DNA from 3 places in the Polycladomyces subterraneus genome. Region 2 is predicted to be linked to each of the others. Evidence: riboswitches for the same ligand, from Rfam matches in the RefSeq annotation. Region 2 holds a riboswitch; each other region holds the start of a gene.
The links. Region 2 has a riboswitch for cyclic di-AMP ahead of sleB (spore cortex-lytic enzyme). Riboswitches for the same ligand answer to the same signal wherever they lie in the genome.
Positions count from the first base shown of each region.

Region 1: linked by a shared signal. The riboswitch ahead of NWF35_RS12850 (APC family permease) and the one ahead of sleB (spore cortex-lytic enzyme) in region 2 are both predicted to bind cyclic di-AMP.
Region 3: linked by a shared signal. The riboswitch ahead of ectA (diaminobutyrate acetyltransferase) and the one ahead of sleB (spore cortex-lytic enzyme) in region 2 are both predicted to bind cyclic di-AMP.

Region 1 is NZ_JANRHH010000047.1:18,164-22,651, reverse strand. Features, by position in the region: gene NWF35_RS12870 (zf-HC2 domain-containing protein) at 1-107, opposite strand, end outside; gene NWF35_RS12865 (RNA polymerase sigma factor) at 104-646, opposite strand; gene NWF35_RS12860 (ComEC/Rec2 family competence protein) at 990-1,928, opposite strand; gene NWF35_RS12855 (hypothetical protein) at 1,974-2,273, opposite strand; cyclic di-AMP (ydaO/yuaA leader) riboswitch at 2,443-2,576, shown strand; gene NWF35_RS12850 (APC family permease) at 2,674-4,488, shown strand, end outside.
Region 2 is NZ_JANRHH010000031.1:76,082-80,569, forward strand. Features, by position in the region: gene NWF35_RS07410 (HAD family hydrolase) at 1-1,014, shown strand, start outside; gene NWF35_RS07415 (superoxide dismutase) at 1,465-2,082, shown strand; cyclic di-AMP (ydaO/yuaA leader) riboswitch at 2,215-2,364, shown strand; gene sleB (spore cortex-lytic enzyme) at 2,366-3,094, shown strand; gene NWF35_RS07425 (FMN-dependent NADH-azoreductase) at 3,300-3,935, shown strand; gene NWF35_RS07430 (alpha/beta-type small acid-soluble spore protein) at 4,077-4,364, shown strand.
Region 3 is NZ_JANRHH010000037.1:56,556-61,043, forward strand. Features, by position in the region: partial or broken gene NWF35_RS10355 (ectoine synthase) at 1-290, opposite strand, end outside; gene ectB (diaminobutyrate--2-oxoglutarate transaminase) at 309-1,562, opposite strand; gene ectA (diaminobutyrate acetyltransferase) at 1,607-2,125, opposite strand; cyclic di-AMP (ydaO/yuaA leader) riboswitch at 2,564-2,713, opposite strand; gene ehuA (ectoine/hydroxyectoine ABC transporter ATP-binding protein EhuA) at 2,896-3,735, opposite strand; gene ehuD (ectoine/hydroxyectoine ABC transporter permease subunit EhuD) at 3,751-4,422, opposite strand; gene ehuC (ectoine/hydroxyectoine ABC transporter permease subunit EhuC) at 4,424-4,488, opposite strand, start outside.

The DNA.
Region 1 (4,488 bases), on a different contig from region 2:
CAACTGGTGCACACGGACAGATGGGATTGGAGACGTTCCTGTTCCGCCTCGGACAATTCCTCGTCCAAACTCCGCTGAATCAATTCCAGCGCGTCCTCACACCTCATCGTGCGACACCCCCTTCCTTGTATTCCGCCAACAGCACTTGCAATTGTTTGCGCGCGCGAAATAAATGGGATTTTACGGTATTGATGGGCAAATCCATCGTTTCTGCTATTTCCTGGTAACTGTAGTCGTGTACATAGCGCAACACGACAGCCGTTCGTTGTTGATCAGGCAATTGCGAAATGGCCATTTTCAGATCCGAATGAAAATGGGATTGGTGCACTGCCTGTTCCGCCTCGGTATCCACCGGTTGCATCTCTTCCGGCATCGGTACCACTTTCGATTTGCGGCGAAACTGATCGATACAAATGTTGGTCACAATGCGTTGCGCCCAAGTTTCAAAGCGGGATTGCCCCTGAAAAGTGGAAATCCGATGATAGATCTTCAGCAGTGCTTCTTGGGTCGCGTCCAGCGCATCCTGCTCATTTCCCAGGAGATAATAGGCCGTGCGGTAGACAGGTGTCTCGATTTCCCGCAGCAGCCGGATCATGGTCTCGCGATCGCCGGCTTGCGCCCGTTTGACCCATTCCGCTTCGACCACATCTATCCCTCCTAATTTACCAGACGGTCCTGGGGTATCAAAGGTTGCTATTTTCTTGGAATCCGGACTGCGGTACGCTCTCCCGGGAGCAAATTCATTCCCCATTGTACCATAGACGGACAAGCCGGTCCGATCCGAGAAGAACACTCACAGGAAGAAGATCGCTTTTTTAGGGCTTGCCTGGTGAATACTGTCCAAGTCAATCCTGCGCTTCCCGAGTCTTCGCTAAGACATGGCTTGGTCAATCACTCGCATAGGAAAACATTTCTCCCTTACGGAATAACCAGACACGCCCCAGAACAATGACACGACTGTTTGCAACGGCCAACCATCCGATGTGATGTCATCTAGCCACCGACAATGTTGTCTCCGCCGTCCAACCGGCCGGACGAATCCGGATGGTCACCGCCCCGTCACGGTCTGTCCGCCACACGTGAATCCGATGGCTTTGCAAGCGGCGAATCACTTCCGGAGCCGGATGGCCGAACCGGTTGTGCCGGCCGACCGAGATCACGGCAAAACCGGGCCGGACGTGCGCAAGCCATGATTCACCTGTCGATGTACGACTTCCGTGATGGGCCACTTTCAGCACATCTACCGGTGGAAAGCGCCACTTTCCCACTATGTCCGCTTCCGCTTCCTGCTCGATGTCCCCCGTCATCAGCAATCGAAAGTGTTGGATCTGCAGCAAAAAAACAATGGAATCACTGTTGGTCCGCCCGTCGGTCGAGAGATGAGCCGGATCGGGATGGAGAAACTGCCATGTAACCCCCGGTTCCAGAGTCCATGCCGTTCCGGGGGAAGGTGCGGTGATGCGGGCACCGTGTTCGATCAAAGTGCGCATCAATTTCCGTTCCGTCGCTGTACGGGGTGGGTGGGGATTACGCAGGACGAGGCGAACGGGGAATTGTTCCACCACTTTCTGCAATCCTCCGATGTGGTCCGTATCCCCGTGCGTCATGATGAGGTAGTCAATATGCCGGATGCCGCGATAACGCAGATACGGAACCAACGTTTTCTCTCCCACGTCGTAGGGATGTTGCCGCCGTTGCCATGACTTTTGCGGAAAAGACACCATCCCGCCGCCGTCCACTACGATGACCTGTCCTCGCGGTGTCTCGATGACGGCGCAGTCCCCCTGCCCTACGTCGAGAAAGATAATGCGCGCCTCAGTCTCCCCGTGAAAAGGATGATAAGAGTAGCAGATCAGACCCGTAAGCAACACCGCCGAACACCAGCGATGCCGATGGGGATGAAGCGCATTGCCCGTCCATGCGTACAATGCGTATACACATGCCGCCGCGTATGCCGTACACCATATCCATGACTATTCCGGCACCGCTTTTCTCTCTCCCAGCACCAATCCGCGAATCAGACCGGAGATCTCTGCCGGATACATTTGTGTCAGGATTTCAGCCCCGCTACGCCGAATCCGGTCTGACCATGCGAATACATGCCATGGGGGCGGTGGTTTCGCCGACACCTCGCGAAGCCCGTCCGCTGTCGCGATCCAATGCACGAATTGACGGCGATAAAACGATCGCGCATCAAAACCGCCAGGATTTTCGCCGGGTCCGGGCGAGACAACCGTACACCCTTCACCGTCAGCAGCGTCCCACTCGTCCAAGCGCGAACCATCTGCAACTCTGTCGGCGATTGCAATCGCAGACGAACCCTCCTGATTCGACAAAAACGGTTGCCTATTGGTTAAGGACCGGTTAAAAATTCTTGATTGACAGGTTCCGGTAAACGGATTAGAATGCTAAACATGACAAAACCTAATACCCGACAGTTTCACACTCCGAGCGCTGAATCCGTAAAGGAACGGGGGAACCAATTTTTGGGGTGAATCCGGTGCCATCACCGGTAGGGTCACTCTCACGGACCCGAATCCGTCAGCTAACCTCGTAAGCGTGCTGAGAGGGAAGTGTGCTTCTTCACATGACCAAAAGTCATTGAAGCGGGCACTTCAATGACTTTTTTGCGTTTCCAACAAAAACGGAATCCATCTGGGGAAGGTGAATGTAATGTTGACCTCGCTGAAGCGTTGGATCATCGGGCGCCCGCTTCGCACTGAGCAACTGCAGGAGGAAAAACTGCCGGTTTGGAAAGCGCTCCCTATCTTATCATCGGACGCGCTGTCGTCGGTCGCTTACGGCACGGAGCAGATCCTAAGAGTACTCGTACTCGCTCCGATCAGCGTGCTGGCGCTTTGGTATTCGTTGCCCATATCCGGCGCGATTATCGGATTGTTGACACTGCTCATCCTTTCCTACCGGCAAATCATCTACGAATACCCCGGAGGGGGCGGTGCATACATCGTTTCGACGGACAACCTGGGTTGGTTTGCCGGGTTGATCGCCGGTGCATCGCTGTTGATCGACTATACACTGACAGTGGCAGTCAGTGTTTCGGCCGGGACAGACGCGATCACTTCAGCGTTTCCGGCTTTACACAGGCATGGGACGATGATTTCAGTTTTCTTCGTCCTGCTCCTCATGCTCCTCAACTTGCGAGGGATACGTGAATCCGGCACGATTTTCTCATTCCCCACCTATCTGTTCATCTTCGGCATGCTTGGTTTGGTGATCGTGGGGTTGGGTAATGTAGCGATCCATGGTATTCCCGCTAACGTCCCGCCGGTGACGCACACCTTTCCTGCCGGTCTCAGTTGGTTCCTGTTGTTGCATGCGTTTTCGTCCGGATGCTCCGCATTGACCGGGGTGGAAGCCATCTCCAATGCCACTCCCACCTTCCGAAAACCGGAGACGAAGAATGCGGCACGCACGCTGGCGCTTCTGGGCTTATTGCTGGCCGTGCTGTTCGGTGGTTCCAGCTTGCTGGCATATTTGTACCACATCACGCCCAAAACGACGGAGACGGTGCTTTCCCAGATCGCCGAAGAGACGTTCGGTAGAACGCTACCATATTACTACATCCAGGGGACAACCGCGCTGATCCTGATCCTGGCAGCCAACACCAGTTTTTCGGGTTTTCCGCTGTTGGCCTCCATCATGGCCAAGGACAAATTTATGCCGCGGATGTTTGCTTCCCGCGGAGACCGGCTTAATTTCTCCAACGGCATCATCGTGTTGGCTCTGGCCGCGATCGCTTTGATCGTGGCGTTTAAGGGAGATGTGGAGCGATTAATCCCCTTGTATGCGATCGGTGTCTTTCTGTCGTTCACCTTGGCACAGACCGGAATGGTGGTACGCAGGTTGAAGCAGCGCAACCCGGGCTGGATGCGCAAATTGACGATCAACGCCGCGGGTGCGGTCGTCTCGTTCATCGTCCTGCTGATCTTCACTGTCACCAAATTTACCGAAGGCGCTTGGATCGTAGTATTGGTGATTCCGCTGTTCATCTTCGCCTTTTACCACATTCGGAAACACTATGAGGCTGTCGCTGAAGAGCTGCGCATTGACATTACTGCTGACAAACCGGAAAAGAAAGATCACGTGATCATCATTCCTGTCGGGGGCATCAGCCGCGTCGTTCGCAACACGATCGCCTACGCCAAGACAATCGGAGACGACGTGGTGGCCATTCACGTGGCCTTCACCGAAGAGGATGCGGAGAAATTTGAGAAAAAGTGGGAGCAGTGGGATCCCGGTGTCCGACTCGTTGTCACCCGCTCCCGCTACCGGAGCGTCAACGGTCCCGTGTTGCGGTTCATCGACCTGGTTCAGGAACGAGCTGGGGACAACATGATTACCGTTCTGATCCCCGAATTCATCCCGCGCAGATGGTGGCATCGCTTTTTGCACAACCAATCCGCGCTATGGCTCCGTTTCCTGCTGTTGTTGAGAAAAGACGTGGTCGTCTCCACGGTACCGTTTCAT
Region 2 (4,488 bases):
ACTCAACCTTCCGAGGAAAAAATCCGTCACTTGCGCCAACTGGTGTTTGACAGCGACAGGGTGTTGGATTGGATCAAAACGCGGGGGATCAACTCCAACTGGGATATGGTTCAGATGACGTTTTCCCTGCAGTGGCTCCGCTTGTTGAAACAAATTCAAGCCGAGCGGCCGGAGTGGGTGGCGGAAGCGATGAACGGCCCCGTCACAGCCGATGTGTTGCGTCAGTTGGGCGGACGGTTGCGTGAAGCGGGCATCATGTTTGAGCCACAGTTTGGCGCGTTCATCCCGGCATTGGCCGAGTCGAACGCCACCAAACAGGAATTGATCGCGTATTTCAATACGTTGGCGAAAGCGTGGTTGGGTGTGGAAACCGAGGTGTTCTCGCCCAAAAGCGCGTTGTGGGAGTTGGGGCGTCATGTGTTTCAGGAATGGTATCTGGGTGACGACCGATACCGGCAGGTGGAAGGCAAAGCACCAGTCACACCGGGCAAAACTGGATTTTTGCATCAGGAGATTCCACTGGCCGATCCCCAGGAGATTCGACATGTGCTGGACGGGTTACGAGCAGAGGGCATCGTGTTGGGATTGGGAACCGGCCGTCCGCTGATCGAGACGGAAGTGCCGCTTACCGCCCTTGGATTGTATGATGCGTTTGATCTGGAACGGATCGTCACCGCAGATGATGTGATTCAGGCTGAACGGGCGCATCCGGAACATGCCCCGCTCGGCAAACCGCAACCGTACACATATTTAAAAGGATATTTCGGTCGGAGCAAAGCGGATGCGGAAGTGCTCACCGTCGATTTGCCGTTGCCCAAAGGCGAAGAAGTGCTGATCGTGGGGGATTCGGTTGCCGATTTGTTGGCGGCCCGAAAAATGGGTTGCAAGTTTGCAGCCACGTTGACGGGATTGACCGGAGAGGCCGCGCGGGCCAAGTTTGAGGAGTTGGGCGCCGATTATATTGTACGCGATGTGACAGAATTGTCTCGCGTTATCAGCGGAACCGGACGGTAAACCGGTGTTTGTCCACTGGGACTGCTGACAAAGTGGCCCTGTGCCTGTCCGGTCACCCTAGTCAGGCAGGAATGTTACCCAGGTGAGCGACTGGCCAAGACCGGCCGAAGAAGAACCGTAAAAAACGCAGGACGCTATCGGCGGTCAATTTTCTTTTGAGCGAAGCACCTTCTCCGCGTCCTGCGTATCCGATCCGAAGCGGCCTTGTTTGCTTCCCTGCAGGGAGCAAGTGGAGCGAGCCGGGAAGATGATGCGCACCATCACGATCAAAAATCGGAACCTGTGGACCTGATCAACACATGGCGGGATTCTTAACGAAAGCCCACTTTTCATACATTTAAGTTGACTATAATTCCACGTTTTTTGCATAATAGAATCGGGAAGGATGTAAGTGCCCGTCCTTTTTCGAAGATGAAAAAGGACCAAATCCTACATATTGGAGGGTGAATCATGGCCAAGCACGAACTGCCTGCATTGCCTTATGCCTATGACGCTTTGGAGCCGCACATCGATGCGCAAACGATGGAAATTCACCATGGCCGGCATCACGCCACGTATGTGAACAACTTGAATGCGGCGTTGGAAGGTCACACCGCCTTGGCGGAAAAATCCATCGAAGACCTTCTGCGCAACATTGATCAAGTACCGGAAAGCATTCGTACGGCCGTGCGCAACAACGGTGGCGGTCATGCGAACCACAGCCTGTTCTGGCAAATCATGAGCCCGAACGGTGGCGGCGAACCGAGCGGAGAGCTGGCTAACGCGATCAACCAAGCCTTCGGCAGCTTCGACCGGTTCAAAGAAGAATTCACCAAAGCGGCAACCACCCGTTTTGGTAGCGGTTGGGCTTGGCTGGTCGTGAAAAAAGACGGTTCTTTGGCCGTGACGAGCACGCCGAACCAAGACAGCCCGCTGATGGAAGGCGACACGCCGATTTTGGGCTTGGACGTGTGGGAGCACGCCTACTATCTCAAATACCAAAACAAGCGTCCGGAATACATCAAAGCGTTCTGGAACGTGGTCAATTGGGACGAAGTCGCCAAACGGTACCAAGCGGCGCGCGGATAAGAAAGATCGACAAAAGCGCGGTGGAATCTTCCGCCGCGCTTTTTTGTTGTGTGATTTCCAAGGAAATACATACCTTACATTCTAATCATTTTCTCTTGAAAGGTTTCCATATCCAACTTATAATGGTCAACGTACATTGAACAGCCGAATCTTCGCGTCGGTGTTCGGCGCGGGGTACGGGGGATGCAATCAATGTTGGGGTGAAGTCACCATTTTGGTGGCCGGGATCAACTCCTTGCCCGAACCCGTCAGCTAACCTCGGAGGCTTGAAAGGAGGAATCACATGTCTATTTGGAAAAAGTGGGCTTGGGTGCTCACGGGTGCAGTAGTTGCGGTGATCGTTGCAGCGGTTCCGTTTGGAAACGGAAAGGCGGAAGCGGCTGCACCGACGATGATACAATACGGCAGTAATAACGGAGATGTCTGGGATTTGCAATATCGCTTGCTACAGCTGGGGCTGTACCGTGGCAAGCTGGACGGTATATATGGTTTGAAGACGGAAAAAGCGGTTATCCAGTATCAAATTCATCATAAATTGCGGATCGATGGTATTACCGGTCCCCAAACGTGGGGATCGTTGAAGCGGCATACCGTATCCAAACAGACGGTATCCAAAAAAGTCCACAGGCAGCCTTGGCATTCTGTAAATTCCCGATTTTCAAAACAAGACATTGCGTTGATTGCACGAGCCGTATACAGTGAAGCGCGAGGCGAACCCTACAAAGGGCAAGTAGCTGTAGCCGCTGTGATTTTGAACCGGATTGATTCACCGGAGTTTCCGAAAACAGTACGCGGTGTGATTTTCCAAGATGGTGCGTTTACGGCGGTACAGGACGGGCAGTTCTGGATGAACCCCAATAGTACGGCCTATCGCGCTACGATGGATGCGATCCGGGGTTGGGACCCTACACATGGTTCGTTGTACTACTTCAACCCGGACACCGCAACTTCCGGATGGATCTGGTCTCGCCCGCAGGTGACCAAAATCGGAAACCACATCTTCACGAAGTGACGAGGAAAAGCCCGTTCCCTTGGGGACGGGTTTTTTTCATGAGTAAAAACCGGAGTGTATGGAAATCTTTTGAGGGGAGATTGTTTATTCATTTTTAGCTTGACAAAAGTAAGTATATAAATGCATAATATCAACGTAACTAAAGTTAGTTTAAATCCGTCATCACTCTCTCATCCATTCCACAAACGAAAGGAAGGAAGCTCACATGGCGACCGTATTGTACATCACTGCCAATCCCAAACCGGAAGACCAGTCGTTCAGCTTGCAGGTGGGACGGGCATTTTTGAATGCCTACCGGGAGGCCAATCCCGAAGATCAAATCGTCGAGTTGGATGTGTACAAATTGGACATTCCCTTCTTGGACGAAGATGTGTTCAGCGGTTGGGGCAAATTGCAGCAGGGGACCTCGTTTGAGGAATTGTCCGCAGAGGAGAAGAAAAAAGTGGGACGGATCAATGAGATCGTCGATCAATTTGCAGCAGCGGACAAATACATCATCGTCACCCCGATGTGGAACTTCAGTATTCCTCCGCGGATGAAGGCGTATATTGACTCCATCTGTATCGCGGGCAAAACGTTCAAATACACCGAAAACGGTGCAGTCGGTCTGCTGAAAGGGAAAAAAGCTGTCCACATCCAAGCGCGTGGCGGCATCTACTCCGAAGGCCCGACCAAGGACTTTGAGTTCGGCGACCGTTATATCCGTGCCGTGTTGTCATTCCTGGGTGTGGAATCCGTGGAATCTGTCATTGCCGAAGGTATGGCGCAATTCCCGGACAAAGCCGAAGAAATCAAGCAAAAAGCCATCCAACAAGCACGCGATTTGGCCAAATGCATCTAAGTACAATGGAACAGAAAAAATGCCCAATCCCCCTCTCAACCCTCATCATGGACGACCGCCCAAATGGGCGGTTTTTTCCTTTTATTGTCCACCACATCATTTGTTTCTCTTGATGGGAAACTATTCGCAGGGGGTGGAAACATGGCTCGAAAACGGCGCAGGCGATTGTTGGTGCCCGAGTCGCGGCCGGCCCTGGCGCGCTTGAAAGCCCAAGTGATGAGCAAAGAATTGGGTGTAGGACCGCTGTCGCCCGACCAGGTCAAAATGGAAGTGGCCAAGCAAGTCGGCGTACCCCTTAAACCCGGTGACAACGGAGATTTGAAAACGTCCGATGCCGGAAAAATCGGCGGCACCATCGGTGGCCACATGGTACGGGAAATGGTCAAACTGGCGCAGGAGCAGCTGGCGCGTCAACGATCCCAGCCCTAGACCACGGTTCATTTGGGTCGTCAGGTTGTCGACAATGTCCGAGGGATCCGATTTCTCACGCGTGACCTTTGAGCGCAGTGATTCAGGAGCGAGAGGGAAATCGGCACACCCGGAATCGCAGGTG
Region 3 (4,488 bases), on a different contig from region 2:
GCCCGCAAGTAGTGCTTTTCATGGCCGTCTAGCGCATACAAAGTTCCTGGCTGAATCGGATAAACGGTGCCATCTTTCACAACCTCAATTTCCCCTTCACCCTCGATACAGTACACCGCTTCCACATGATTCTTATACCAAATGGTGGTTTCTGTTCCCGCCTTAATAATCGTATCGTTCAGCGAAAAGCCCATCCCGTCCTTCTTCAAAAGCAAACGGCGGCTGTTCCACGTCTCAGTATCCACATCATCTTTCGTTCCGATGATGTCATTCAAATGTTTGACGATCATAGTTACATGTCTCCTTTTTCACATCATCTTTTTACACCACTTCAAGCTTTCTTCCAGAATGGTCAGTCCCTTTTCAAGCCCCTTTTCATCAATTGTCAAAGGAGGCATGATTTTTACGACTTCACTGTTGGGACCGGAAGTTTCCATAATCAATCCCCGTTCAAACGCGGCCGCACATATTTTTTCAGCCAACCCGTCAACTCCGATTTCAATTCCCTGGAGAAGCCCTCTTCCTCGCACTTCACATTCCATCTCGGGATAGTGTTGTGCAAGCATTTCCAGAAAGAGTTTGACTTTCTCTCCCTTTTCCAGGATTTCTTGGCTGAACTGGTCGTCTTCCCAGTAACTGAGTGCTTCGGTTGCAGCGACAAAACCTAAGTTATGGCCGCGAAAAGTGCCGTTATGTTCTCCCGGATCCCATAAATCATACTCAGGTTTGATCAAGGTCAAGGCCAACGGGATGCCATATCCTCCAATTGATTTGGACAGACACACAATGTCAGGATAGATGCCGGCCGGTTCAAAGCTAAAAAATGGACCCGTTCGCCCACATCCTACCTGTACATCATCGACAATCAACAGGATGTTCCATCGTCGGCACAGTTCTTCAATTTTCCGGAGCCAGTCAAAACTGGCCACATTGATTCCGCCTTCTCCCTGAACGGTCTCAAGGATAATGGCTGCAGGGAGAGAAATGCCGCTGCCATTATCTTCGAGAAAACGCTCAATATAACTGACCGTGTCTGCCTCACTGCCAAAATAGCTGTCAAACGGCATGGCGATCGAATTCGTTAAGGGAATACCAGCGCCTTTTCGCTTCGATTCGTTCCCGGTAATCGAAAGGGAACCGATTGTCATGCCGTGAAACGCGTTGGTGAAACTCATGATCGTATCCCGACCGGTTACTTTACGAGCTATTTTCAGCGCACTTTCCACCGAATTGGTGCCTGTCGGGCCTGGGAACATCACTTTATAATGAAGCTTTCGCGGCTTTAAAATGACGTCATGAAATCGTTTCAGCAGTCTCTCTTTTGCTTCTGTCGCCATATCAAGGCTGTGTGTAATGCCATCATCCATCAAATAGTCGATCAGCTTGGCCTTGATTCGTTGATTATTGTGGCCGTAATTTAACGCCCCAGCACCGGCAAAAAAGTCGATATATTCCCGTCCGTCCCGATCCCACAGCTGATAACCACTCGCTTTTGTAAACACAGTTGGAAAACTCCGACAGTAGCTGCGAACCTCCGATTCCAAAGCTTCAAAAACCTTCAACGGTGAACGCAATTCGTCCGCAACTTTCACCAAATCACTCCTGGTTAAGTTTGATAATGAAACGGTCCGATCCGGAATGTCATTTCCGATTCATGAGTTCCCCCTGGGAACAGATGGGCAGGAAAACACTCCGAAACTTCACAGTCAGTTGAAAAATCCCGTGCGAATCCCCGGAATAAAGCTTGGGATGAAAGATTCGACGGAGAGACGGTCGCTTCAAGGTAACAGACATTCTTGCAAGCTTCCCGACGGATCAATGCTTTTAGGAGTGCCTTTCCCAACCCATTGCCCCGTTGAGACTCGGCCACCGCCACCTGCCACACAAAGAGGGTTTGCTGGTCTGCCGGTGGTCGAAAAGCGGACACGTAACCGACGATTTGTCCGTCCTGTTCGGCCACCACACAAGTATCCGAAAAGAACTTGCACAGCATCAGATAACTGTAAGGGGAATTGACATCCAACACTCCGGTATCCCTAACCAGGCGCCAAATACTGGTTCCATCCGCTACCTGCGGTTGGCGAAGCACCACTTTGTTCATCAACCCGGTTTCCAGATTGATCACCTCCTCCCCAGTAACGACGGCTCGACGCTATGCCAATATCCTCACGTATAACGCGTCATCGCCGGTTGAAAAAGAAAAATACCGGTGCAAACTTTCTCCCAGGAACCAAATTCCAAGGAAAAAGTCTGTACCGGTCCGTCTTTTGTACGCGGTCAGGTTAAGACTCAGATCCGCCTTCTCTGCATCGGAAAAATCAGTCCGGTGCAAAATCGGCAAATTCCTTGGATTACCCCTGCTTTAGGGCGTGTCTGGTAAATCCGTGAGGGATCAAATCCTTTCCTAGGTGAGCGAAGACCCGGAAAAGTGCAGGAATGAAATCGCGAGCAATGTCTTAAAGCGAAGCGTTCATTGCCCGGGACCTGCGCTCGGGTCGGAGCGGCCATGACCTGTCCTTGAGGGCGCAGGTGGAGCGAACCAGGAAAGCAATGGGACAGCATTTACCAGACACGCTCTAGCCAACGAGGCTGGCTGGCGGGTAGGATGGCAGAGAAGCGCTTCACGTCCCTTCCGGTGTAAATCCGGAATTCACCCCAATCACTTGGTTCCCCCGTTTCCATCGAAACGACATGAGGTAGGTCTTCAATTGTCAAAAATCATTTCGCTATAATCAATTATTAATAATTTTTATACTTATTTATATTACCATATTTACCATAATTACTCACCTTCGATAAATTCCGTTGATCACTCCGGATACTCTTTCTCCTATGTTCAGATCGGATTAATTGTTCGATGCTCCCTTTCACGCTTCGTTCCACTGCTATTCATCTCTAATTGGACATCAATCCTATCGTTTGCTGATCAAAACTACCCAAAAACTTACTTAAGCGTGGACTTTTCGGATGACTATTACCAAAAATCTTTTCAGGAGGTCCTTCTTCCATAATTCGTCCTTCATCAAAGAAAACAACCCGATTCGCCACTTCCCGAGCAAAACCCATTTCATGCGTAATTAACAACATCGCCATCTTCCCTTCAGCAGCAATCTCCTTGATCACTCCGAGGACCTCGCCAACAAGCTCAGGGTCCAACGCTGACGTCACCTCGTCAAACAACATGATCTTCGGTTGCATGACCAACGCACGGGCAATCGCCACCCGCTGCTGCTGACCGCCGGATAATTGTGATGGATAAGCGTCCATCTTATCCAGTAACCCTACTTTATCCAGCATTGTTTTGGCCCGCTCTATCGCTTCTTCCTTAGATAATCCCAATACCTTGATCGGAGCCTCCGTTACATTTCGCAAAATGTTCATGTGCGGGAACAGATTAAACTGCTGAAACACCATTCCGATTTTGCCGCGCACTTTATGCAGATGCTTTTCATCGGCCGGAACAAGCTTTCCGCCCTTTTTTTTATGCCAAAGCAACTCACCGTCAACCTCAATCGTGCCCGACGTCGGCCTTTCCAACGTCATCAAAACACGGGCAAACGTAGTCTTGCCGGACCCGCTCGGCCCAATGACTGCTACTCTTTCTGCCGGTGCCAAATCGAAATCGATTTCGTGTAGTACTTGAGTCTCGCCATAGAACTTACTGACCTTGCGGTAACGAACAATTGGTTCCGTTTGAACCGTACTCACTTTCATGCTATCGGATTTCATACGCATAACCTCAATTCCCCTTCAGTTTATAAATCCTTTTTGATTGAGTTTGAGCCATGCTTCCAAGCGGCGTACCAGGAGTGAGGAAAGGTAACTCAATATGAGGAAAAATACCCCGACGAGTGTAATGGGTTCCAAATAGCGGAATGAATTTGAGCCAATTATCTGCGCTTGGCCCAGTAACTCGATCAGCGTGATTGCTGATAAAAGTGGCGTTTCTTTAAACATCACGATCAGATAGTTTCCCAATACGGGAACAATCGGCCGGATGGCCTGCGGGAGAATAATCCGCATCCACATTTGCGCTTTTGAAAAGTTGAGAGCGATAGCAGCTTCCCATTGCCCGCGCGGCACCGCGTCAATACCTGCCCGGTATACCTCCGATAGGTAGGTGCTATAGTGAATACCCAATCCCAGCACGCCAGCCGTGAATGGAGACAACATCAACCCAAAATGAGGTGCCACATAAAAAATGAAGAACAACTGAACTAATGGCGGTGTACTGCGCACAAATTCGACAAAACCACCGGTCACCCATGACAAAAGCTTTACCTCAGACCGTCGTGCAAAAGCTAACCAAAGGCCGCAGACAAGTGCAATCAAGAAGGAGACGATCGTCGCACTAATCGTAATCTTCACTGCTTGGAGCAGTTGCGGTAAAATTTGCAAAGTAAACTTCCAAGACCACCCCACGTTAAGACCTCCCCGTTGAAAGTCTGCGCTCTAACCAGCGCACGCCCAACGTCAGCGGATAGGCGA